3 regions of the Paenibacillus sp. NN59 genome follow, and region 3 is predicted to be linked to each of the others. Evidence: predicted binding sites of a transcription regulator. Region 3 holds the regulator's gene; each other region holds the start of a gene.
The links. Region 3 encodes NrdR, which represses ribonucleotide reductase genes. Its sites were predicted from a motif close to AACACNATATATNGTGTT; they were not measured.
Positions count from the first base shown of each region.

Region 1 (7,420 bases), 180 kb from region 3:
TACTTCGGCAGTGATACGGGAGTCGGTCTCCCGCCTGCAGAATCAAGTTCAGTTTGTAGGAATCGGTGATATGGTAAGGGATGTATGGCACTGGCAGGTTGCACCTACACTACCGACAGATAATAAATAATACCATCCGCAATCGACTGGGCAATTCGCTTTTGCTCTGCCGGGTCACTGATTCTGGCCCGGTCGGCTGGATTGCTTAAAAATCCGGTCTCCACAATGACTGCCGGATGTTTCACATAATTTAGCATGTAAAACGGTTTGCCCCAGACCACTTCACGGTGTGTACCGCATAATTGGTTCATGGCATCCTGGATCGATTGTGCCAGCAGATAACTGCGGCCCTCTTTCTGATGAAGCACTACCGGGCCGTGCGTAGCTGAACGAGGGCTCCAGTTGGCATGAATGCTAACGACGATATCGGTGCTGACTTCCTCACTAAGGCTTTTGCGCTGTGCGAGATCCCTGATGTGACGTGAGCGACTGTTTAACCAACGGTTCTCATCACTAAGTGCGTAATCACCTAGACGGTTAATGATGACGGTGTAACCTTTGCCGCGAAGCAGTAAGTATATCTTTTGACTGATCGCTAAATTAATGTCTTTTTCCAGAACACCTGCTTCGGATGTTCCTCCGTCAATACCTCCGTGGCCAACATCCAGCAGGATAACGGGTGCGGCAAAAGCATGATGACTTGAATGATAGGAATCGCCATCGATAATTGGCATGATGGACGGCCGATAGGCAGATGGATCGTGACGAGTCAGTGTAGAAGCAGAGGAGAAACCGGTCATAGGATAAACACTAATCAGCAGGGCTATAGAAGTTGTCAGAAGTAGCTTAAACATCGAATTATACACTCCTTCAAAATATAAGTGTTGAAGCGAAAAAGGCAGGATGGATACCTTTGGCATTAGACTGTGCATTTTAGATCATTTCATACGCTATTTGCACAAAAAAATGTTTAGTTAAATCACGTCTTGCGCACAATAGAGATAACGTTAGATCACGGATGTGCGGAAGAAGAGGAGGCTGCTTTATGGCTAAAAGTGATGAACTGGTTAAATATATTACGCAACGTGTGGTACATTACATCGACACGCCGAAGGATGAGCGAAAGGAACGGAGAGCACAAAGCAGAAGGAAAGAGCCCTGGTCCATGAAATGGTTTGGCATGATCCCATTTGCGGTATCCTTATGGGTAGACAAGAAGAAACGAAGATCAGAGAAGAGTTGAACCGCTTCCTTAAAAAAGATGAACACGAGTGCCAATTCAAGAAGACGCAGTCCTGTATTAGGATGCGTCTTTTTATGAGTCATTTTGAGTTATAAAAAAGATTATGAGTGCATGTGCTAAGAATTAATCTTGTAAAAATGTCCATCATGCAAAAGCTTGTTCAAGGGAATGAAGCGTTGTGTGGAGTTAAAGCCACCAAGACCGACGTAAAGATCAAACGCTGAACCTGCAATACTCCATATCTGATAACCGCTTACTGGCAAAGGACCACCGTAGAACAGATTCCATTCTTCTGCTGAGAAGACAAGGGCTTCTCTATGGTTCTGCTGGAGCTGTTGCTTCACTTGAGAGGGTTGCAGAGGTTCAGATGTCAGCCAGGTTAGTTGAGATGAAGGGTCAAAAGCAGGCTGTAGAATAACAGGACTCGTATGAAATCTTGTTGGTTCAGGTATAGCTATCTGTTGTTGCAACTCCTTTAACTCGTAAAATTTTGTTTCAGAGTCAGTCTCTACACGTTCTAACCGATCAGCCGGCAACAAGTCTCCATTGGATGCATCGATGTACATCGCGGGATGATTTACACGTTCCACTTTCCAATAAGCCAAAAGAGGAGCAGCATATCGACGTGTAATCTTATCACCAGCAGTTTGTAATATTTTCATATCCAAACCCTGTCGTTCTAAAGCCTGTCCTAGCAACTCGTTATTAAACAAGGAATGTTCTCCCTGACCATACTCACTGAGAAGAAGCTGACCTTGCGAATTTATAGAAATAATCATATATCCAACGGGCTTGTCCTGAATGCTGGCATGCACAAACCAGCCATGGTTACCTGGCCCTAATGGATAATATTCAAGCTTCGCTACAAGCCAATCTGGATTGGAGGTGCCGAGTGCGTTCACTTGCAGTTCCGCGAATTGCTCTACAGAAGCGGGTGCAAACCTGTTCGTTGGTGCCGCTGCATGAGCCGTCGGCCAGATGGAGAGAAGAGCAAAGCAGATGATCATGCTCAAGAAGATCGATAGGCAATGCCAGATATTTCGTCGTTTTGACCGGGGCCGTTTTTTCATCGTAAACACCTTCTTCCTGACTTCATTGTAGAGGATAGGGGGTGCAAAGGGTGCTGCAACCTGTCGGTTCAACGGTTATGAATAAACACTACTTTTGCCAGCATTTGCAGGAAAAGTAGTGTCTTCGTCTTATCTTAAGTGAAACATGCCGCTGCTTATGGCAGTGACCTTCACCTTCGGCTCATATTGCCAGATCATCTCGGTTCGCCTGTTCTCATACTGCAGTTTCATCGCTTCACGATCTATGACCGCCTGTTTTGCTTTTTCTTGCTCAGGGTCTACATCATCTTGCGTCTGTTGTATGGTAGATTCGGAGGCCAGTTCCACGTCAGCTGGGACCGATTCTAATATGCCGCGAACCCGATTAATAACAGGACGAACCGTTTCATCTTCAGTAACCGCAGGCATGTCTTCTCGCAGTACGGCTTCATAGTAGGCGTCCACCACATCGAGTTCGAGTTGCAGGCGTTCTTTCGCTTTTTCCGCCCAGCTATAATCGAGCCTGCTTAAGTGAGCGGTGAGATGTGATTCGAGAGCAGCCCCTGCATCAGCGAGCGAAATTTTCGGTGACTGGGCATGCATATTTTCAGCCAGTCTTGGACTGAGATCACGCCGGCTCAGCTTGCTTCCGAACTTTTCGATGATTTCACCCGATCTTAGTGAAATGCCAAGGAAGTGTAATTCCTCCCGTTTCAGGTCACAAGCAAACTCGACTTTAAAACAAACCCCTAGCCAAGGTTCATACACAGCCGGAGATGTGGCCCTGATCTGGCGTTTGGCGGCTTGTTCAAACAGGTTTACGAAGGCGCCACCTTCGCGGGCTGCGGTAAATATCTGCTGTAATCTGCGGCTACCATACACAACATCTTCTCGCAGAATGCGTCCGGGACCAAGCTGCGGCATGGAAGGCGTGATGCCAAAATAACGTCCGAGTATCGTTTCTTTCGGAGCATCAGGTGGCGTTTGAACAGGCTGAGACGCTTTGGCCTTGGCTTCCGCCGCCTCAGTGATCTGCTGATAAGCTTCCGGGTCAAAAACAAAAGTAAATGACATGGTCTCAGGCTCCACCCCTACACGCTCCACAAATCCCCAGTAATACGGACGGTTCGTTAATGCCTTGTCTGCTTCAGGTGATAATTTAACCGTCACATGAGCAGGTGACCGCTCCATGATCTGGCAATCCAAAGCTTCCAGATAGGTTAGGACGTAAGCTTGGATCTCATGCGGTGACATAGTCATGGATATCAGTTGCCCCCTTTGTGAAGATCAAGTTTGGTGATTAAAGGCACCTCGTCAGCAACTTCGCGCTGAATTGTGTTCAGCGACTGTCCGAGGGTGTCCATTTTACGGCGAATATCTTCTTCGTTCTGCGATTCCAGCATAATTTTGTACAGACTCTTTTCGATCGATTCCTTTTTCTCCAGCCGTTCGAGAATAACATCCAGTCCACCGATGACCATCTCGAACATATTAATTTTCTCATGCAACAGATTCAGAATATGTTCCTCAATCGTACCTTTCGTAGACAGGTTGAAAATGTTAACGTCATTCTGCTGACCGAGCCGATGAACCCGGCCAATCCGCTGTTCTACCCGCATCGGGTTCCACGGTAGATCAAAGTTAATCATATGGTGACAGAATTGCAGGTTGATGCCTTCACCACCAGCTTCCGTTGCAATCATCGCCTGAACACGGCCACGGAAAAGATCCATCATCCAGTCCTTTTTGCCTCGATTCATCCCGCCCCGATAGGGAACAGCCGTTAGTCCGTTGTTACGAAAATAATTCAGCAGATATTCCTGCGTCGCTCGGTATTCCGTGAAAATAATGACTTTTTCATTCATATCTCGAATCAGTTCCATCGTTTTTTCGGCTTTTGTATTTTCTTTAATCGCCTTGATATGAGCCACCAGTTCCCAGATTTTATCCCGCAGTGGAGAATCCAATGGTAGCTTTTTGGACAGATTGACGAGTGTTACAAACACAGCGTCCCGACTGCTACAGACTTCCCGTTGCAACGTAACGAGCGAAAGCATGCTGCTAAGGTTGCCGCCTGCTTGCTGGTATTGATCTTTGACAAACGAGGTTACCCCGTCATAGAGTGCTTGCTCTTCAGGCGAAAGTTGCAGATCCACGTTAGACACGTTGCGTTTTGTAAATTGAACGGGGCCTTCGCCACGCCTGTTACGGATCATGACTTTGGACAGCTCATCTTTGAGCTGCTCCTGATTTTTGGGCACACGTTTATCGACGACAAAGTTGGCGGCAAAATCGCCTTGACGACCAAGCTGACCGGGCTTCAGCAGGTTAATGAGATTGAAAAGCTCGCTCATGTCGTTCTGCACAGGCGTAGCAGTGAGTAGCAGGCAGTATTTTTTGCGTAATTGCAGCATGAATTGATAATTGGTTGTTTTTTTATTTTTGAGTTTATGTGCTTCATCAATGATGATCATGTCATAGTCCATACTTAGTAACATATCTTTGTGCGGGTCTCTCTTGGCAGTGTCCATAGAAGCAACAACGACTTCATTTTGCCAGGAATAAGCCTTTTTCTGTGCAACTGCTGGGATGCCAAATTTGGTATTGAGTTCACGTACCCATTGCAATACCAGAGAAGCGGGGACAAGAATTAACACTTTAGATACAAGACCACGAACCATATATTCTTTCAAAATCAGGCCAGCTTCAATCGTTTTGCCCAGACCTACTTCGTCAGCGAGAATGGCTCGGCCTGACATTTCGAATAATACTTTGCGTGCCGTATCCATTTGGTGAGGAAGTGGGGTCAGATCTTGCAAATGTTTCAGACATTGAATTTCGTCAAAGTTCGGAATGAGATTCGTTTCTTCAGCCTGAATACCGAGTTGAAAGAGTCGGTAATCCCCCCAAGGACCGCCCTTGTCCAAACGAGATTCAAGCTGTTCCAGCCAGCTTCGATCAAACTCAAGAGGAACAGGTAAGTCAGCTACAGGTTGATTCATATGATGCGGATGTTTCCGGTTCATGATGCTTCCTCTCCGTTCTTGTGTTATTCGTAGGTAATAGTATGGACGAAGGAAGGCAAGTTCATAACCCGTTTCAGAGGATCTATGATATAGATCACATAGAAAATCAACATATAGTGTAATATAATGGTTATAAATCACTACATGTAGTATATAGGCATAAATTATTCTCAAAGACAGCATTGAATTTAAAATGAACGGTTTATTCGGGGAGGTTGATTGCAGAGATGGCATCCAACAATACAGGAACGAACCAACAAGTGAAGCATCATGAGAACAAACATAAGCTGGAAGGGCTCAGCGAGAAAATATTTCTGGATCGGTACGCATGGAAGGACGCCGATTCAAATCATGCAAAAGTCGGAGATATTGTACTTGTATTAACGAAAGATGATCCCAAGTTTCCGGTGAAGGAAGTCGGTGAGATTGTTGAACGGCAGGCACAACTAGTTAAAGTGCGGACACGTAGCGATACGATCATTGAGACCGATGTGGAAAAGTTGACACTTACGATAGAGAAAACACCGGAAGAGATGTGGGATCGTCTTGCCCGAGCGATGGCAGCTGTTGAATCGACACCTGAACAACAGGCTGTTTGGGAGAAGAAGTTTCGCTTGGTGCTGGATGACTGGAAACTGGTTCCTGGTGGACGTATTGCTGCTGGTGCAGGGGCCAGTGATGAGTTGACGCTGTTTAACTGTTATGTCATTCCTTCTCCGCAAGACAGCCGGGGCGGCATCATGAAGACGTTGACCGAAATGACTGAAATTATGGCTCGCGGCGGTGGCGTGGGTATCAATCTGTCATCCCTTCGTCCGCGGCGGGCTGTGGTGAAAGGTGTGAACGGCTCGTCCAGCGGATCGGTATCCTGGGGCGGTTTGTTCAGTTATACGACGGGGCTTATCGAACAAGGCGGTAGCCGCAGGGGTGCGCTGATGCTGATGATGAACGATTGGCACCCGGACGTGCTGGATTTTATTACGGTTAAACAAACGATGGGGCAAGTGACCAATGCCAATCTGTCGGTCTGCGTAAGCAATGCGTTCATGGAGGCTGTGAAGCAGGACGGTGATTGGGAGCTTGTTTTTCCCGATACGAGTGACCCGGACTATGATTCGCAGTGGGATGGGGATCTGACCAAATGGAAAGAGGCAGGCCATAACGTTATTCCATACCGGACAGTGAAGGCACGTGAAATATGGTATACGATTATTGAATCCGCCTGGAAATCAGCCGAACCCGGTGTTGTATTTATGGAGTATTACAATCAGATGTCGAACAGCTGGTATTTTAATCCGATCATCTGTACTAATCCTTGTGGGGAACAGGGCCTTCCAGGCTGGGGCGTATGTAATTTGTCAGCAATCAATTTGTCCAAATTCTATGATGAAACAAACCACGATGTGGCATGGGAAGAGCTGGCGGAAACGACGCGCATTTCGGCAAGATTTCTGGACAATGTGATTGACGCGACGCCGTATCATTTTGAAGAAAATCGATTAAATCAGCAACGTGAACGCCGGGTGGGGCTAGGAACCATGGGACTTGCGGAGCTGATGATCAAACTGCGTATCCGTTATGGCAGTCTTGAATCGCTAGATTTTCTCAATAAACTGTATGGATTTATGGCAAAGGAAGTCTATCTCGCTTCAGCGGAGATTGCCGCGGAGAAGGGGGCGTTCCCGGCGTTTGAGGCAGAACCTTACTTACAAAGTGGATTTATGAAACAGATGATCGCGACGTACCCAGAGGTTGGAGAGGCGATCCGTCAAAAAGGAATTCGTAACGTGACGCTGATTACTCAGGCGCCTACGGGAAGTACCGGAACGATGGTGGGCACATCGACTGGCATTGAGCCGTATTTTGCTTTTAAGTATTTTCGCCAGAGCCGTCTTGGGTATGATGAACAGTTTGTGCCGATTGCTGAGGAGTGGCTGGAGCAACATCCTGGTGAGTCCCTACCGGATTATTATGTGACGGCGATGGATCTTTCGGCCGAAAATCATATTCGCGTGCAAGCTGCCATTCAGAAGTGGGTGGACAGTTCGATCTCAAAAACGGCAAACTGTCCGGCTGATTTTACGGTGCAGGATACGGCAGAG
Region 1 is NZ_CP199678.1:2,346,917-2,354,336, forward strand. Features, by position in the region: gene ACT89M_RS10495 (divergent polysaccharide deacetylase family protein) at 1-130, shown strand, start outside; gene ACT89M_RS10500 (N-acetylmuramoyl-L-alanine amidase family protein) at 105-854, opposite strand; gene ACT89M_RS10505 (YqzE family protein) at 1,046-1,243, shown strand; gene ACT89M_RS10510 (hypothetical protein) at 1,360-2,313, opposite strand; gene ACT89M_RS10515 (YqhG family protein) at 2,443-3,552, opposite strand; gene ACT89M_RS10520 (DEAD/DEAH box helicase) at 3,558-5,318, opposite strand; gene ACT89M_RS10525 (adenosylcobalamin-dependent ribonucleoside-diphosphate reductase) at 5,546-7,420, shown strand, end outside.
Region 1: the regulator NrdR is predicted to act here: its motif matches at 5,422-5,439, upstream of ACT89M_RS10525 (adenosylcobalamin-dependent ribonucleoside-diphosphate reductase).

Region 2 (7,420 bases), 2.7 Mb from region 3:
TTCCGAGTGACGGATTGGGGGTTCGGCAGTTACACGTTGCAGGCAGAGAGTAACCGCAAATACCTGACCACAGATGAAGAGTCGGTCACTGCCTCGGCTAATGAAGTGTACGGCTGGTTTGTCAAAGAAGTGTTTCATCTGTTGCCACAGGCGGAGGGTCGTGTGGGGCTCACCACATGGAATGGTAGAGTCGTGACGACATCGAACGATGGCCATGATGCACTCAAGGTGGCCGAAGAGTTGACAACATTCGGTGATGCAGAGCTATTCGAGCAAAATGTCGTAACGAATGGGATCGACGAAGCTGTTGCTGTAGCCAAAGAAGCCGAGACAGCGATTGTATTTGTCGGTAACAACCCGCTTGTTAACGGTAAAGAAGAAGTGGACCGCCCAAGTCTGGAGCTGGCTGAATCACAGCTTCAGCTGGTAAAGGCTGTGCATGAAGCTAACCCGAACACCGTAGTGGTGATTGTAGGGAGTTATCCTTTTACCTGCAACTGGGTTCAAGAGAATATTCCGGCAATCCTCTATACGTCACATGCCGGACAGGAACTGGGGAACGCAGTCGCTGACGTATTGTACGGAGATTACGCACCTGCAGGCCGTCTGAACATGACTTGGGTACAATCGGAAGATCAACTGCCTGATATCCGGGATTATGATATTATCCAAGCGGGCCGCACGTATCAATATTTTGAAGGAAATGTGTTATATCCGTTCGGACATGGTTTGACCTATGCTTCATTTAAATACAGCAATCTGGAGATTAGCCCTGCGCAAGCAGGAAAAGACGACCGCGTGACCATTCGAGTGGATGTGACGAATACCAGTTCAATCGCCAGCGACGAGGTCGTGCAGTTGTATGTGCGTGCAGGAAAGTCACGAGTGAAACGTCCACTCAAAACGCTAAAAGCTTTCCGACGTCTGCATATTGAAGCTGGAGCGACAGCGACTGTTCATTTTGATCTGCCTGTTCAGGAATTGGCCATCTGGGATGTTACTCGTGATCGTTATGTGGTCGAGGATGGCATCTATTCGATTATGGCAGCCAAATCTTCCTCCGATGTGCAGTTGGTCGCAGATCTAAAAATAGATGGAGAGATCATACCTGCACGTGACTTGAGCGTGACTACACGTGCCGAGAATTATGATGCTTATCGGGGTGTGGAACTGGATGAGTGCAAAGAGGGTGGTACAGCAGTTCGTGTCATAGGAGAACAAGGGTGGATTGCCTTTAGGGATGCTGACCTTGGCAACGGGGCCACCACATTTGAAGCTCGCCTATCTGCAGAACAGCAAGGGGGTCTGCTGGAAGTGAGATTGGGTACCCCGGACGGTGCCCTTGCAGGACGTGTAGAGCTGGCACAAAGCGGTGCCCAGCAGTGGTCTACGGTAGAGGTTGAACTGACAGGCGCATCAGGAGTGCAGGATATCTATCTAATATTACCTGCGGGCGTCCGTGTTCGTCATTTTGAGGTGCGTTAACATATAGAAAATGTAAACGATAGAGAGCGGAATAGAAGAGATCGCTGACCATCTTTTTCCTATTCTCTATTATGCGAGGTCAACCTGTTTTTAACGGTTGGCCTTTTTTATTTTTACATGATCCCCATTCAAAAAAAGCAATTATATCACGATATATATTATATAGTGTCATATCATTTGCTGAAGGCAAAGGTGGAGAAAGGAGTCGGATCCGAACTCATTCTTTATCAGGACGGATATGTAAGCTAGAAAAGTAAAGGAAAAGGGGAATCTGCAATGTTACGCTACTTCCGCAATCGAAGTTTGGTTTTCACCAGTTCTGTCCTGATTGCCATCATTTTGTTTGTAATGATCATCCTGATGAGTGTGTTGAATTTCAAACAAAGTCAGCAGGCTTACTACGAAGAAATTAATCAGGTAGGTAAGGCGCTGTCCAATCAGCTTCAGCTCAACCATAAGTGGGTAGAACAGGCGAATCAGCAACTGGGGGCTTCACCTAAGCCAACATCTCCCGAACTCACGTCATTGAAAGAACAACTCGATGCAATGACCGGTGTTGCCTCTATTGCAAATGCTTATATATTCAAATCGGATATTATCGAACGGGATGGGAAACAGATCTTAACGGGGGTGCAAGTCAATCAGGCACTCTATGATCTGGAGATGGTCCCCGGTGTCGAATACGAAATTCCAGAAGTAGTTCAAGATACATATGATCATGTATTCCAGAACGGAACCGCTTTTACAGAATCATACACGGATACTGCAGGGACGTGGGTGACCTATCTAAGCACGATCAAAGATGATACGGGTAAGACGATTGCTATTTTTGGTCTGGATTTGGACGCAGCCCAAGTGAAGCAGGATCAGATGTGGATGTTTTTGTATAGTCTGGGGAGTGGATTTGTCATTGCGGTCATTATGATTATAGTTATGGTCATTCTGGCTCGAATTGTACTTCGACCATTACAGAAACTCGCAGACGTATCGAAGCAGGCAGCAGGCGGCAATCTGACAGTCAGTCTGGATGTACGCAATAACAATGAGATCGGCCAAACGGCCAACGCATTTAATCATATGCTGGGGGGGCTACAGCAACTGATTACAGGCATTCAGTCCACTTCTGCGAGTGTGACCCGCTCAGCTGCGGATCTGCAGATGAGTTCGGAACGTACCACTGAAGCTTCACAAGAGATTACCGAATCGATGTTGCAGGTGTCCTCCGGGGCAGAACAGCAACGACAATCCACGAATGAATGCCAGGAGTCCATCGGCGAGATGGTCATTGGCATCAAACGAATTGCTGACTCGTCTCAGGTGGTTGCTGAACTGGCTTCGGATACAACCGATCTCGCTAGCCGAGGTGAGGCAGATATTACAACGATGGTCGATCAGATGCAGAAGATTGAACTTAACATGTCAGGCACGGTTGTAGTTCTCCATGATCTTCAACAATTGAACAGCAGCATCGGTGGAATCATGTCCATGATTCGGGATATTGCGGATCAGACTAGCCTGCTTGCGCTGAATGCTTCCATTGAGGCAGCTAGAGCAGGTGAAACGGGAAGAGGCTTTGCTGTGGTTGCACAGGAGATTCAGAAGCTTTCGAATCGCTCCAAAGAGTCTTCTGATCAGATCGACCAGATTCTTCAAGGTATCCTTAATCATACGGAGAAGGCCGTAACTTCCATTGAAGAGTCAGTGGATGTCGCTAAACGAGGAGCAGAGACATCCGTAGTAACGGCAGAAACATTCCGCCAGATTGTCGAATCTATTCAGAAGGTATCGGGACAAGTCTACGAAGTATCCGCCGCCTCTGAGCAAATGTCAGCCAGCAGTGATCAGATTGCTGCTTCTTTGGAGCAATTGGGTGTTGTGGCTTCGGATTCATCCGGTAACGCGAACAAGGCTCGTGCTTCTTCGGAAGAACAACTGGCGCTGATGGAAGAAGTATCAAGTCTTTCTCACGAGCTGAGAAGTTTGGCTTACGAACTGAATCAGGTCATCCAAAGGTTTCAGGTGTAAAAGGAGAAAAAACATCGTTACACTGCACCAAGATGCAATGTAACGATGTTTCCAGATGCTTGCGTTGCGCGCACGTCAATCAAGCGCTGATTACGACTTCCACGGAAGGGCAGAGATACATCACGCTCTGCTGCAAGGTAACGCCCGTCGATAATCACGTCACATAGCTGTGCAAGCTCTGCTCTTTCCGGGTCGGCGATGAGTTCCTCATACTCGAATCCGGTGTAGGCCCATACCGTCAGATCTGGCCTTGCATCCCGAAACTGACGTACCCAACGAGTACATGCTGCTGCTGAGAAAAAGGGGTCACCCCCGCATAACGTCACGCCATCCAGTAACGGATGGTTCGTGACCTCATGCAAAATCTGTTGCTGCCGCTCTTCTGTAAAGGGTTCACCTGCGCGAAAACTCCACGAATCCGGGCTGAAGCAGCCCGGACATGCATGGCGGCATCCGCTGATAAACAGCACAGCACGAAGGCCGGTTCCTTCATTGACCGATTCGGGAATGTAACCAAACAAATTCACCGGTGTTTCACCCGATCCCGTACTTCGGCCTGCTTCGCAGCATTGAAGCGTACCTTGTAATCTCCTGTCAGATAACCGGTTACACGGCGCAAGCGCTGGAAGTGAACCTCATTTTCGTGAACTTCACATCCCGGACAGGTATCACCGATGACCCCCTCATACCCGCATTCAGGGCAACGATCAATCGGATGATTGATTGAGAAGTAACCGATATCCTGTGCCAGCGCGTACTGTACGATGCGCATAAAGGCTGATGTATTTGCCCGCACATTGCCGTCAAGTTCAACATAAGAGATGGCTCCGGCATTGCACAGAGCGTGGAATGGAGCTTCCAGTTCAATCTTACGGTAGGCAGGAAGGTTATGATAGACCGGAATATGGAACGAGTTCGTATAGTATTCACGTTCATTCACACCGGAGATCGGGCCGTAACAGGCTCGGTCTTTTTTGGTGAATTTGCCGGATAAACCTTCAGCAGGTGTAGCAAAGAGCGTAACGTTCAGGTTATGCAGCTCACTCATCCGATCACAGAACTCTCTCATCGTACGGATGACATTCAGCGCCTCGCGATGCACATGCATATCTTGTCCGTGATGGCGTCCATACATAGCAGTCATACATTCGGCGAGTCCGATAAATCCAAGAGACAACGTGCCGTGTTTCAACAGATCGGCAACCGGCTCATCCGGTTCCAATTTCTCTCCGCCTTCCCATACCCCTTCACGCATCATGAAGTCCGATGATTTGGCAGGCTGTTTTTTCTGAATGGCATACCGATGAAGTAAACCCTCCACGGCATTGTGCATGATTTTATCCAAGGCCACATAGAATCCTTCCCGATCCGCAACAGCCCGATTGTTTTGGCAGATGCCAAACCGAATCCCGAGTTTCACCAGATTGACCGTATTGAAAGACAGGTTTCCTTTACCACTTTGCCGATTTCGTCCAAACCGATCCGCAAGGGTGCGTGTGCGGCAGCCCATCGTTGCAATGATCGTGTCCGGGTCTTCCGGATGATAGAAAGGTAAATTAAACGTTGCATCCACATTGACAAAGTTAGGGTACATGCGCCGTGAAGAACAGGTTACCGCGAGGCGGAACAAGTCATAGTTCGGGTCGCCCTGAGCTTGGTTAACCCCTTGCTTACACTGGAAAATATGCTGTGGAAATACAGGCGTTTCCCCATGTCCGAGGCCACGAATCGTTGCTTCGAGCAGGGAGCGGGACACCAGACGACCCTCCGCTGATGTACACATACCATAGTTTAGCGATGTAAAAGGAATCTGTCCGCCCGCTCGGCTACTCATCGTATTGAGGTTATGTATAAGAGATTCGGCGGCTTGTCCTGTCTCCAGTTCTGTTTCCTCACTTGCAAAAGCAAATGCCCGCGGGCACTGTTGCTTCGCTTCAGCACTGTTCAGATGAAGCTTCTCGTCCGTCAGCAAGGCTTGTTCATCAAAAAGCCGTTGACCTTTGCGGAAATGCTTGATGAAAGAGCGTTGTACGTAAGGCGCCAGATCCCAGTCGATTTTGTTGGCGGATACGCCGCCGTACTGACTGTTTTGCTGTGACTGGAAGATGATCGCGACCAGAGCCATCGCAGACATGATGGTCTGTGGTGTGCGAACCGATCCGTTCCCTGTATTGAAGCCAGAAGCAAGCAATCGATCGAATGGAATAAAAATGCAGTTCGTTGTTCCAAGGGCATACTGATCCAGATCGTGCACATACAGATCGCCATTCTCCACCGCATCTGCAAGCACCTCTGGCAATACATGGCGCATGGCATGCCATTTGGCTGTCTCCGATCCAAGCCTGCTCATCTTGCCGCTGAAGGAATCTCCATTCAGATTTGCATTCTCCCTCAGCGTATCAGCGTCTTCTGCGCCAATAATACGTCTTCCCAGGTCAGATAACAGATCGGTTGCCGGTGGTGCGGCATGCTCAAGCATAGTCATGTAACGTGCCTCCTAAATGATTTTTGAATAGATTATAATTTGATTAATATACGAGTTATATACTACATGTAGATTTGTATTATCCATTTATAAACTATATGTGGTTTTTTGGGTGTGATTATGATCACACCCCTTGTGAGGTGGAAGAGCACCTTCCGGGATTTAGCGCGGGTTTGAGGTTCCCAAATTTCAAACAGAGGCGTATAATTTCTACTTACCCTGCAAGTATAAACTTACAAGTCAGATATCGTGGATCGAAGTATTTTTTCAGATCTGTTCGGTGAGAAAAGAGGTTACAGGCACCAGTATGATTCTCTAGTACTTCTGTGGTGTTAAACATATAAGTATAGTTTGTGACAATCGTTCGGATTCCCCGGCAGACCCTGCATGTGAATCAACATTCTGATCGGTGAACTTAATATAGCAGCCAAGACAAACAAAGAGGGGTTGGATCATGGGGACGGTAGAAGGCGTTAACCAAGGCTTCTATGAAAATATTGAAGAAGCAGCGGCCCATATTGTGGACGTATTAAGTGGCATATTAAGAGTGAATACCATCTTCGTAGCCACGAATGACGGAGTGACTAATGTCATTCTGGAAGCCTTCAACCGCAAGGAAGAATTAATAGTCAAAGGGACTGCGCTTCCTTTTATGGAATCTTACTGTAGTCTGGTCTTAAGAGACAATAACAGTGTCGTTACCATTTCGGATACCACCGAACATTCTGTAACACGATCAATGAATGTCACGGGTGGATTGGGTAATCGATTTTTCGTGGGAGTACCTATTGTACGTAGAACAGGTGAAGCTTTCGGAACGATATGCATAATGGATGATCCAGGGTATAACATCAGTGAAACCGATATGAAGACGCTGAAAGCTATGGCTGTTTTTCTAGGATACGTTGTTGACCTGGAGAGTGCGCTGCACGTTCAGGAGCAGAGACTCAGCCATTCAGAACAATTGCAAGAGAAATTACAGGCAGAGAAGGAACGTGCCGAATCCGAGGCCATGACCAAGACACAAATGCTCAAACTGATGAGTCATGAGATCCGTAATCCGCTGAACGGCATTTTGGGATTGACAGATCTGATGCGGACACCCGACATGTCGGAGGAACAAGCTGAGTATGTGAACATGATTGAAACGAGCGGTAATATTCTGCTTTCACTGCTCAACAATATGATGAATTTTAATATCAATGAGGCAGGGAAAACGGTTATTCATGATGATCCCTTTGATTTGGTCAGCACCATTGAGAACACTGTCTATCTCTACGCCGGAACAGCTGCGAGCAAAAAGATAGAACTGGGGTTAAACCTGAATCTGAACGTATCGCAGGTTTTCATTGGTGATGAGATCAAGATTGGCCAGATGTTGGGCCATGTGATGCAATACGCCATGGATTCCACTCGGGAAGGTGC
Region 2 is NZ_CP199678.1:6,037,565-6,044,984, reverse strand. Features, by position in the region: gene ACT89M_RS26320 (glycoside hydrolase family 3 protein) at 1-1,485, shown strand, start outside; gene ACT89M_RS26315 (methyl-accepting chemotaxis protein) at 1,762-3,510, shown strand; gene nrdG (anaerobic ribonucleoside-triphosphate reductase activating protein) at 3,528-4,037, opposite strand; gene ACT89M_RS26305 (anaerobic ribonucleoside triphosphate reductase) at 4,034-5,995, opposite strand; gene ACT89M_RS26300 (hybrid sensor histidine kinase/response regulator) at 6,450-7,420, shown strand, end outside.
Region 2: the regulator NrdR is predicted to act here: its motif matches at 6,086-6,103, upstream of ACT89M_RS26305 (anaerobic ribonucleoside triphosphate reductase).

Region 3 (7,420 bases):
CATTTTATTTCATTACTGGCGCTTGCTTTTGCAGTGAGTTTAGATGGTTTTGGAGTTGGAATTACATATGGACTTCGGAGGACCAAGATTCCGCTCTTATCCATTGCTATTATTTCGCTTTGTTCGGGATTGGTAATCGCGTTATCTATGCAGGTTGGTGTGCTCTTATCTCATGTTGTGTCCCCAGAAGTAGCTTCAATTGTGGGGGCTGTCATTCTCATTGTGATTGGTGCGTGGTCGCTTTTGCAACTGATCAGGCGGCGGGGCAAAGAACGTGAGGAAGCAGAGAGTGGATTGGTGCAGGAGAGATTGCTTCAAGAAAATGGAACAACGGATTCGGGGCTTTCATCCAGAAGCAAGAATCAATTAATGGTTCTGGAAGTACAGCCTTCGCCAACGGATGGTTCGGTGGAGCGCATGGTATTTACACTGGAATTGCGCAAGCTGGGTGTGGTTATTCAAATTTTGCGCAGCCCGTCCAAGGCGGACATGGATAACTCAGGCAGTATCTCCGCACAGGAAGCGATGTGGCTCGGAATTGCGCTGTCACTGGATGCCTTTGGTGCAGGTCTGGGTGCGGCATTGCTTGGATTCCCTACGCTGTGGACAGCACTGGTGATTGCGTTGTTTAGTGGGGCGTTTCTGTCACTTGGCATGAAGGTAGGATTACGGTTTGCAGCACAGCGCTGGATGCAGAAACTCTCAGTTCTGCCGGCCCTGCTGTTAATGATTATGGGAATATTCAAGTTGTTTTGAGGAGTAATAAAGCTGTTATGAGGTGAGACGATGAATATAGGCTTAACGGGCGGAATCGCAACAGGCAAAAGCAGTGTTTCCGCCTATCTGGCCAGTAAGGGAGCGCTGCTCATCGATGCAGATGTTATTGCCCGGGAAGTTATGTTGCCTGGGCATCCCGTTTTGGCTGCCGCTGTTCAGCGGTTTGGACAAGCTATCTTGAATGAGGACGGAACACTGGATCGGAAAAAGTTAGGGAGTATTGTTTTTCAGCAACCTGAGGAACGTAAAGCGCTTGAGGCCATCACTCATCCGGCGATCCGGAAGGAAATGCGTGAAAGAGCGGCTGCATACGAATTGAAACATCCGGACAAGCTGGTGGTGTCGGATATTCCTTTGCTGTACGAGTCGGGTCTTGAGGAAGGTTTTACGGAAGTTATGGTCGTATATGTACCTAGAGCAGTACAACTGGAGCGACTGATGAACCGGGATCAGATGACCCAGGCTGACGCAGAAGCACGCATTGCGGCCCAGATGGATATTGAACGCAAAAAAGAGCGGGCAGATATCGTTATTGATAACAGCGGATCATGGGCTCAGACGGAGAAGCAGCTTGAATTATTTTTAACGCATAAGGGTTTATTATGAAAATATTGCGTAAAAAACGTGTACTGCTGATCATGTTTGTTTCCTTTGTACTTGTGTTATTTCTAAATACGAACTGGATGGCCTGGTTTTATCCGATTGAATATAAGGAAGAGATTCGGGCGCAATCCCAAAGTTATGAGGTTGATCCGTTTCTGATCGCTTCGATTATCAGGGTGGAGACCAATTTCAAGACCAGTAAAGAATCCAAACGTGGTGCGATCGGACTGATGCAGCTCATGCCGGATACGGCGAACTGGATTCTGGAACAAGCCAAAATTCCGGATACTTCGCTGGAGGAATTGAAACATGAACCCGGGCGAAATATTCAACTGGGGACATGGTATCTGCGTAATCTGTCAGACCAGTTCGGTGGCAACGAAATTGTGATGATTGCCGCTTATAATGCAGGACCGGGGAAGGTCAGCAGCTGGTTGAAAAATGGTGTATGGGATGGCACACTTGAAACGGTGAAGGATATTCCTTTTGGCGAGACACGCCACTATGTACAACGGGTTATTTACTATTATAATCAGTATGTGAAGATCTACGATACGTTCTAAAGCGATTGCTCGGAAAAAGATAAGGAGAAGCACGGAGCAGACCGGTAGTGTACCGGCCGCCCCATGCTCCTCTGTGTAACGTATTACGATGCAGATAATTATTGGTATTGACCTGCCAATTGCTGTTCTGCAATTGTTACCAGACGCTTCGTGATGTATCCACCGATCGAACCGTTCTCGTAAGAAGTCATGTTACCTTGGTACCCATCTTGTGGGATGCTGATTCCGAGTTCTTGAGCTACTTCATATTTCATTTGCTCCAGGGCTGCGGAAGCTTTAGTTACAACCAAGTTGTTGGAGTTACCGTTGCTTTGTGCCATTGCTGTTCACCTCCTCGCGGGTTGGTAAAAGTATTATGTGTCGCGAATGCGATTTTCATTACAAAATATGCTCAGGGAATATGTGGTAAAAAGTAAAAGTGGGAAGTGATCTAAGTTGAAATGTCCTTATTGTGGTTATTTAGGTACCAAAGTGTTGGACTCCAGACCAGCGAATGAATCGAAATCCATCCGCCGCCGCCGCGAATGCGAGCAGTGCGCGAGAAGGTTCACAACCTTTGAAATGATTGAAGAAACACCGTTGATCGTCATTAAGAAGGACGGCAGCAGGGAAGAGTTCAGCCGTGACAAAATTCTCCGTGGTTTGATCCGTGCGTGTGAGAAGCGTCCGGTCTCTGTAGAAACGCTGGAGATGATGGTATCTGAAGTGGAGAAGTCACTGCGTAACACAGCTGAAGCTGAAGTGGAGAGCCGCCAGATCGGCGAGCTGTTAATGGAGCAGCTGTTTCCGGTTGATGAAGTGGCGTACGTGCGATTTGCTTCTGTGTACCGCCAGTTCAAAGACATTAACATGTTCATGAAAGAACTGAAATCACTGCTGTCCAAAGAAGATCTGGAGGACTAATGTAGTGGGGAAAAGGAGAAGAGCAATCCGGAGCTGCATCTGGTATATACCGTGTGTGCTCGTAACATGAATGTTCTTCTCCATAGATTTCGGTGTTTCAGAAGGGTATTGACAGTCCAGAAGGGATTTTATATGATATAGAAGTCGCCTGTAAAATGAGTTTTTAGCAGTGCTGGACAAGATGTAACATCATATCCTGGGGCCTTAGCTCAGCTGGGAGAGCGCATCGCTGGCAGCGATGAGGTCAGGGGTTCGATCCCCCTAGGCTCCATAAGAGTGTGTGACGAGAAACGGCAGAAATGCCGTTTTTTTGTTTTTGTGAAAATCAATTGACGCAGGTGGAATTCCTAATATGATGAAATGGGGGAGGATTGCTTATGCCGAAAAAAGATAATATGTTAGCCATTCTATGGATGTTGAATTCGGGAGAGAAGTTGACTGCAAAGCAAATATCTGAAAAGTTAGAAGTGAATATAAGAACCGTTTATCGGTACATTGATGCACTATGTTCTAGTGGGGTGCCGATCATATCCGATGCAGGTCATCATGGTGGATATAGTCTGCTGAATCATTTTATCAGAGCGCCTCTGCTATTTGATATGGAAGAAAAAAAGACACTTCTTCATGCTGCTGTTTTTGCAAAAGAAGCCGGATATCCATTGACTGAGACATTAGAGAATGCGACAGCCAAGTTGAAAATGTATTCGAATGAGCAACAGGAGAGCACACTAAACCAACAATTATCTGGATTTGAAGTGATAAACCGCATGGCCAGCCCTTCGAGTCAGCTCGTATTAGCGGAATTGGAGCATGCTGTTGAAAAGGAAATCACTGTAGAGATAGATTACCGTACAAACCATGAAGAGAAGCCAAAGAACAGGCTGATAGATCCGTATGGAATCGTTTACTGGAACAATAAATGGTATACAGTTGCATTTTGCCACCGAAGAAATGAAATACGAAGTTTTCGAGTAGATCGGATTTTACGAATCAAGCGTACTCAACTCATTTTTAAGCGTCCTGAAGCTTTTTCTAGCCGTGATTTTTTTATGAAAAACCTGTTACCTGATCTTGTGGGGAAGGAAGGGTTAATTTCTTTAAGGATCGAAGGCAGGCCGGAAGCGTTAGATGAACTAAGCATGCATTGGTTTTTCGGTCATCATCTGCAAGAGCGAATATCTAATCAAGCCATCTTTTTATTTGAAAAAAAATCCATTCATAATTCTGTCCCTTATTTTCTTCTATCCTATGGTAAATCCATTCGAATCATCGAACCCCAGAGTGTGAAAGACAGACTTGTGGCTATTGCAGCAGAGTTAATGGAATATTATCAACAATAATAGCTTCACTGACAGCGGATGTCAGTGAAGCTATTTTATAATGAAATAGTCAGTGATTATCGATGGATTGTAGTCCTTGATAGATAAGAAAAGGGGAGAAATTCAAAATGAAAAACACAGTATATCTTTATGTTTTTGACAGCATGTCCGATTGGGAGATAGGTTATTTAACTGCTGAGCTAAACTCAGGAAGATACTTTAGAAAGGGACTGGCTCCAGTACAAATCGTTACTGTTGGGCTCGAAAACACTCAAGTAATTACAATGGGTGGGTTGAAAATAACACCTGATATTACAGTGGATGAGTGCAACATTACAAGCGTAGATGCATTGATTTTACCTGGGGGAAACACATGGACAGAGGATGTTCACAGGCCCATATTAAAATTTGCCGAGATGTGTTTACAGGAAGGGATCGTAGTTGGAGCGATTTGCGGAGCTTCCATAGGACTTGCTCAAGCAGGCATGTTAGATTCCCGCTCGCATACAAGCAATGATCTAGCGTATCTTAAAATGATTTGTCCGTCTTACACAGGCGAAGAATATTACAAATTGGACGTTGCTGTTACGGATGGAAAACTGATCACCGCTTCCGGAGTAGCTCCACTTGAATTTTCTGTTCATGTTTTAGGAGCGCTAGATGTATTTTCTCCAGAAACATTAGATGCATGGTATCGTCTTAATAAAACTCATGAACCTCAATATTTCTACGCGTTAATGAATTCAATCCAATGACCGCTCCCGTTCAAGAGAAACGCCATCACTTCAATGTGATGGCGTTTTTTGATGGATTGCTCCGTAAGTCTGTCTTCTTATCGGAAGTGAAAGAAAAGACGTTTTTAAAATGGTCCTCTACAATGGAGGACTTTAGTTATGTTGCTTAGCCAGAAGGAGCGTATCATCCTGTACGCGCTTTCAATTATGCAAGTGTTCGATGAACCTTACAAAGAGAGTAGCTGCTTCAGAGCGGGTAGCAGTGGCTTTAGGAGCAAAGAGATTGTCCGAATTGCCTAATACAACACCGTTGCTCCGCATCACCTTAACGGCCTCCAATGCCCATGAGCTCATCTCATTCTCGTCGGTGAAGGACTTAGACTGGCTTTTAGGTATTTGATAGCCCTTGTACTGCATGTAGTTGTAAAGGATCACTAACATCTGCTCGCGAGTCATCGGAGAATTAGGGTCAAACAGATTGGCGTTTAAACCGTTGACTATGCCTTTTTCTGCCGCCCACTCGACTGCCGCCGTGTACCATTGTCCGTCCGTCACGTCGCTATAGCGGGAACTCCTATAGTCGGTTTGTTTTACGTTCTCCAGATTGGCTAGTACCTGCACGAACATTGCACGTGTCATTCCGGTGCTAGGTGAGAATGATGTAGAAGTCGTGCCGTTGAAAAGGTTGTATGTGTAAGCGGAATTTACGTTACTGTAGAACCAGTCATCCATGGTGGTATCCCTAAAAGGATTGCCCGATCGTATGAGGAAGCCCAATGAGGTGGCATCATTGAATGCAAGCACCGTAGCCTCACGGATGTTTAGCGACAAGCCGCTGTTTAAGTCGACTTTTGCTCCGTCCGGTCCAATCAATATCGTACCGTCGCCCCGTATCTTTGATCCTTCATGGATATGCAATTGATTGTCATTTGGCAGGTTCACGTTGGCTACTTTGCCACCCACAGTGACCGTACCGTCGTTTTCGATTGTCGATCCACCAGAAATGGTCACTGTGCCTTTGCTGCTAGGTAGCGTCACTTGGGCGATCTTGTCCGCCGGAATAGTCACCTTACCGTTAGAGTCTATCGTTGTACCCTCTGGTACCGTGATCTCGATCTCGCCTTTGGTTGAAATCTTGCCGCCACCGGGCAGGGTGGTAATTCCATTTTTGTCCGTGACAGCGGGTTTATCCTTCGGTGTAGTCAGGGTGTAGTTCGAATTTGATATTCCGTTATCTGTCCCGGTGCCCGTACTGTCGGAGTTGCTTGTGTTACCAATGTTGCCTGTATTACCGGAAGTTCCACCAGAACCAGGCACGGTAGGAGTTGTCGCCGCTGTTGGCATGGCCGTCACACTGATCTCTGCTCCATCGCCCTTCGCGTTCAACGCGATGATCTTGAAGCTGTAGCTTTGGCCGTTTGTCAGGTTATTGAAAGTATATTTGGTCTCCGCCGCATCCAATGTGACTGGCGGTACGTTGCCATACCATACCTTATAGCCTAATATCGCGTTACCACCGTTGTCAGCAGGAGCAGACCAGCTCAAGGTGACCCGTCCGTCACCCGCTGTTGCCTTGAATCCGCTCGGCGCTCCGGGCACGACCGGTTTTCGCTGCGCGAACATCCAATCAAAGACATCTGTGTAGTCATTGTTCCAGGCCGGCAAGTTAGAAGATTGTGCCGTGGGAGCTATACTCCAAGTCCCCATCGTTATCTCGTTGTAGAGAACAGCCGCTTCAACTTCATGCGCTATATAATCCGCCAGAACAGGTGTGTTGGCAGGATTAGGTCTCAGATTAGGCTGATCAAATTGATTGTAAGGCCACGTAAGTACCTCATTACTCTCAAAGCGTGAAGCCCTTGCGTTAATCATTTTTGGCATATTGTTATTGATGAAGTTATTGAGGTTAGTCTGGTAGCCACCAACGTTATGAGCATTCAAAAACATCCAATAGGCCAAGTTATTGTGTGCGTTATTGGAGTTAGCGTTCGGTGAACCGCTTACCGGAGCCATAGGTGCGGCGGCAGCGAAGAAGCCGGGATAGCTGTTAACTAAGTTGTTCGTATACTGTCCGCCCCAGGAGAAGCCTGCTGCGTAGACACGATTAGGATCTACTTCGCCGCTGGAGATCAGGGCGTCAATGACCTTCTTAACATTCTGTGTGGAGGGAACAGAAACGCCATTATAGGAAATATTCAGGATGTGGCTGGCGTATTTTTCGGGATTCTGGGCCATTTTTTTCATTAGAGCGACGGAGCCGTTGGCAGATTTCATGGCCGCTTTTTGGTCTGCCGCAGCGTTTGTGCCGCCGCGTGACATGCCGTGGGTGTACACATATAACGGCAATCCTTTCATCACGTTACCGTCTTCATCCTTATGAAGGTAGAGCGAGCGATTGACCGAATTATCCGTGAAGGTTGTGAACTTATCAAGGATGGCATTCACAACTTTTTCTTGCTCAAAAACCACGTTGTGAAGTGCATTCCCCTCTGTCAGCACGATCTCACCCTTTGGGCTGAGG
Region 3 is NZ_CP199678.1:2,162,662-2,170,081, forward strand. Features, by position in the region: gene ACT89M_RS09725 (MntP/YtaF family protein) at 1-756, shown strand, start outside; gene coaE (dephospho-CoA kinase) at 787-1,383, shown strand; gene ACT89M_RS09735 (lytic transglycosylase domain-containing protein) at 1,380-1,943, shown strand; gene ACT89M_RS09740 (alpha/beta-type small acid-soluble spore protein) at 2,042-2,263, opposite strand; gene nrdR (transcriptional regulator NrdR) at 2,379-2,846, shown strand; tRNA gene ACT89M_RS09750 (tRNA-Ala) at 3,045-3,117, shown strand; gene ACT89M_RS09755 (helix-turn-helix transcriptional regulator) at 3,224-4,186, shown strand; gene ACT89M_RS09760 (type 1 glutamine amidotransferase family protein) at 4,294-4,920, shown strand; gene ACT89M_RS09765 (S-layer homology domain-containing protein) at 5,101-7,420, opposite strand, start outside.